2 regions of the Streptomyces sp. NPDC006174 genome follow, and region 1 is predicted to be linked to the other one. Evidence: riboswitches for the same ligand, from Rfam matches in the RefSeq annotation. Region 1 holds a riboswitch; the other holds the start of a gene.
The links. Region 1 has a riboswitch for cobalamin ahead of ABZ267_RS31905 (ABC transporter substrate-binding protein). Riboswitches for the same ligand answer to the same signal wherever they lie in the genome.
Positions count from the first base shown of each region.

Region 2: it holds a riboswitch for cobalamin, as region 1 does, so the genes downstream of both, metE (5-methyltetrahydropteroyltriglutamate--homocysteine S-methyltransferase) here and ABZ267_RS31905 (ABC transporter substrate-binding protein) in region 1, are expected to answer to the same signal.

Region 1 covers NZ_JBEXTJ010000019.1:129,982-132,139, reverse strand. Annotated here, with positions in the region: gene ABZ267_RS31910 (iron ABC transporter permease) at 1-288, opposite strand, end outside; gene ABZ267_RS31905 (ABC transporter substrate-binding protein) at 285-1,283, opposite strand; cobalamin riboswitch at 1,321-1,484, opposite strand; gene ABZ267_RS31900 (M67 family metallopeptidase) at 1,530-1,952, opposite strand; gene ABZ267_RS31895 (amino acid permease) at 2,113-2,158, opposite strand, start outside.
Region 2 covers NZ_JBEXTJ010000008.1:337,175-339,332, forward strand. Annotated here, with positions in the region: gene ABZ267_RS20845 (VOC family protein) at 1-18, opposite strand, end outside; gene ABZ267_RS20850 (hypothetical protein) at 194-391, opposite strand; cobalamin riboswitch at 645-861, shown strand; gene metE (5-methyltetrahydropteroyltriglutamate--homocysteine S-methyltransferase) at 1,023-2,158, shown strand, end outside.

The DNA of each region.
Region 1 (2,158 bases):
GGCGAGCTGGTTGCGTACGAGGGCCTGGAGGACCGTGCCGATGACGGCGAGTCCGGCGCCGACGACGATGCCGAGGATGACCCGCGGCAGCCGGACGTCCAGGACGATCGTGCGGAACGGGCTCGCCTCCGCCCGGCCGGTCAGGATGTCGATGACCTGGCCGGGCGGGATGCGGACGGAGCCGAGGGCGAGAGCGGCGACCACGGCGGCTGCGAGGAGTGCGGCGAGGACGCCGACGACCAGGGTGTAGCGGAGCAGCCGCCGCGGTGCGGAGGTGCGGCAGGTCACGAGGTGGTGGCCGCCGGGTGGAGCTGGGCCGCGAGCTTCTCGACGGCGGCGGGGACGCGGACGCCGAGGACCGCGTCGGAGAGCGGCATCACCGCGAAGCGCTTGTTCTTGATGGCCGGGATGTCGGCGAGGGCCGGGTCGGTGAGGAGGCGCTTCTTCTTCTGTTCGACGGTGGTGGAGCCGTAGTCGTAGATCACGATCGCCTCGGGCTTGCGGGCGACGACGTTCTCCCAGGAGGCGTCGCCGAAGGACTTGTCGAGGTCGGCGAAGATGTTGGTGCCGCCGGCGCGCTTGATCAGCTCGTTGCCGATGCCCTTGCCACCCGCGGTGAACGCGGTCTTGTCGCCGCTGTCGTAGACGAAGACGGAGAGCGGCTTCAGCTCGGCCAGCTTCTTCGCGGTGGCCGCGTTGTCGGCCTTGGCCTGCTTGATCCAGGCCTCGGCGCGGTCGGTGACGCCGAAGGTGCGGCCGACCTCGCGGATCTCCTCGTAGAGGGTCTCCATCGGGGTGTCTGCCTTGGCGCAGCTCTCGGTGTTGAGCCGGGTCTCGATGCCGGACTTCTTGAACGCCTCGCGGCCTCGGCCGTCGCCCGCCGTGAAGGCGCTGCTGTAGCCGCCGTAGACGAAGTCGGGGTTGGTGGCGAGGACCTGCTCGTAGGAGGGGTACTCCTCGGCGACGACCGGGACGGAGGCGTAGTCCTTCGCGTACTTCGGCAGGACCTGGTCGTCGAGGTAGGCGGTGCCGATGAGGGACTTGGTGAGGCCGAGCTCCAGCATGATCTCGGTGACGTGCTGGTTCATGGTGACCACGCGCTTCGGCGGGGCCTTGTACGTGGTGGTGACACCGCAGTTGGTGACGGTGTACGGGAAGCCGTCGCTCTTCGCCGCGGCCTCGGGCTCGCTCCTGGCGTCGGGGCTCTGTGAGGTGGAGCAGGCGGTGAGGGCGAGCGGGAGCAGCACGGCGGCGGCTATGAGCGCGGGGGTGCGCCGGGACATGGCGGGGCCTCTCCGGGGGATTTCCGCGTCCCCTGGTCGATGCGAGAAGGCAGCGGGCCAGTTCCTGGCTTCCGGGCCGCCGTCCGCGTACGGAGTCCGTACGGGAAGGGGGCCTGGTCACAGTGGCGGGACCGTGCCGGATTCGCACCGGCTTCCTGGTTCCCGCTGCCTTGTGTTCGGGTCTGGGGTGCAGTGTGCCAGACCCGTCCGGCGGGTCGGCGGGGCCCCCGGAGGGCGCGCTACCGCTCAGTACGCCTCGACGACCCGCACGTCTTCCTCGGTGATCTCGCCGTCCACGATGCGGTACGAGCGGAACTGGAAGGGGCCGGAGCCGTCGGTGTCGGCGGTGGAGACCAGGACGTAGTGGGCGCCGGGCTCGTTGGCGTACGTCACGTCGGTGCGGGACGGGTAGGCCTCGGTCGCGGTGTGCGAGTGGTAGATGATCACGGGCTCCTCGTCGCGGTCGTCCATCTCGCGGTACAGCTTGAGGAGGTCGCCGGAGTCGAACTCGTAGAACGTGGGCGAGCGGGCGGCGTTGAGCATCGGGATGAAGCGCTCGGCGCGCCCGGTCCCGGCCGGTCCCGCCACCACACCGCACGCCTCGTCGGGGTGGTCGGCGCGGGAGTGGGCGACGATCTGGTCGTGGAGCGCCTGGGTGATGGTCAGCATGGCGCCAGGATAGGCATGCGGCCCTCTCCGTACCGATGGGTGGTACGGAGAGGGCCGCATGGTGGACACCCGGGGCCGTGGGGGGAGGGTGAGCGGCCGGGGCGTCCGGGAGGAGGGCCGGTCGTGGGCCCGTGGTCGTCGGGCCCGCCCTAAGCCTGGGTCAGCGCTTGGCGAAGGCGGTGTTCTCCGGGTCGCGCGACTTGAGC
Region 2 (2,158 bases), on a different contig from region 1:
TACGCGTACATCAGCCATGCCCCGATTCTCCCTCCGGCGGCGGACGGCCGACAACCGCCGACCGGCCCTCAGCTGTCGGGCCCCGGCCCGCGAGCGGGGGCCCGGACCGGTGAGCGGGTCACGTGACACAGGGCCGCGGGTCGCGTCGAGGCGCGGCGGCCGCCCGCGCCTCGTCGTCGGACCCGGTCGGAGGTCAGCTGCGGGACTCGTGCGCCCGGATCACGCCGAGCCCATGACCGAGGCTCGGGCACTCGGCGGTCAGGTCGTTGCCCCGCACCAGATAGTTGTGCACGCGCCCGTCGGTGGGCCGTTCGACGGCCCGGTACAGGGTGCCGTTCACCGTGATCGTCCAGTCGTCGCCGTCCTGGGCCCACCCGACTGTCTTCTTCATATGGCGCTTCCCTCACTCGTCGCCGCCGCGGGTCGGCGGCTGGGTATTGGCAAGAAGAACGGCCTGTGACGCTCTGTGGTTCCGGTTCGCCTACGCCATTCGGTTACATCTGCGTCACCATGCCCGCACGATCTGACCAGAAGTCAGCGAACCGGCGAAGAGGAGCCGAACCCGCCACCACTCGTTCGGAGTCCGTGTCTCATATCGCCGTCCGAAGAGTGAACAACGGTGTGCGCCCGGCGGCCATCCGCTTAGGGTGGCCGGTGCAGCTGGTTCGCCCTGTCCGCCAGACAGGGTGTCGTAAGAGGGAACCCGGTGGGAATCCGGGACTGCCCCGCAGCGGTGAGTGGGAACGACCGCCGTCATACGCACTGGGCCCGGCCGGGTCTGGGAAGCGACGGCCAGTAGGTGTCTGCCTCCGGCAGACGTGCCCGCGAGTCCGAAGACCTGCCCGTTGCCCGCACGCGACCGTTCGCGTGCGGAGTTCCCGGTGACCTCGTGGGCGGGTCGGCGTAACCGTCAGGCGGACGGACACGGGCAACGTGTCGTGCTTCCGCCCGATTTCGTCACCCCTTCGCGTCCGCGTTCCGTCCCGGGAACAGCTGGAGACATGCTCGCGAAGGAGAGTCACGTGACAGCGAAGCCCGCAGCCGCGGCAGCACGGGCCACCGTGTACGGCTACCCCCGCCAGGGTCGGAACCGTGAACTGAAGAAGGCCATCGAGGGCTACTGGAAGGGCCGCGTCGACGCGGACACTCTCCGGCGGACCGCCGCCGAACTGCGCAGGGGAACCTGGCAGCGGCTCGCCGAGGCCGGAGTCCACGAGGTGCCGACCGGTGATTTCTCGCACTACGACCACGTCCTGGACACCAGCGTCATGGTCGGCGCTGTCCCCGCGCGGCACCGCGAGGCGGTCCAGGCGGACGCCCTCGACGGCTACTTCGCCATGGCCCGCGGCACGCAGGACGTGGCGCCGCTGGAGATGACCAAGTGGTTCGACACCAACTACCACTACCTGGTACCCGAGTTGCGCCCGGACACGGTGTTCACCGCCGACTCCGCCAAGCAGGTCGCCGAGTTCAAGGAGGCCCTCGCGCTCGGCCACACCCCGCGCCCGGTCCTCGTCGGACCCGTCACCTACCTCCTGCTCGCCAAGGCGGCCCCCGGTGTCGCCGCCGACTTCGAGCCGCTGACCCTCCTGGACCGGCTGCTTCCCGTGTACGCCGAAGTCCTCGCCGACCTCCGGGCCGCCGGCGCCGAGTGGGTCCAGCTGGACGAGCCCGCGCTCGTCCAGGACCGCACCCCGGCCGAGCTGAACGCCGCCGCCCGCACCTACCGCGAGCTCGGTGGTCTCACCGACCGTTCCAAGCTGCTGGTCGCCTCCTACTTCGGACGGCTCGGCGAAGCGCTGCCGGTGCTCGCCAAGTCGCCGGTGGAGGGGCTCGCGCTGGACTTCACCGAGTCCGGCGCCGCGAACCTCGCCGACCTCGCGGCGGCCGGCGGACTGCCCGGCAAGCGCCTGGTCGCGGGCGTCGTCAACGGCCGCAACATCTGGATCAACGACTACGAGAAGTCGCTCGCCACCCTCGGCACGCTCCTCGGCCTCGCGGACCACGTCGACGTCTCCGCCTCCTCCTCCCTCCTCCACGTCCCGCTGGACGCCCGGGCCGAGCAGGACATCGACCCGGAGATCGCCCGCTGGCTCGCTTTCGCCCGGCAGAAGACCCAGGAGATCGCCGTCCTGGCGCGCGGTCTGTCCGCCGGCAC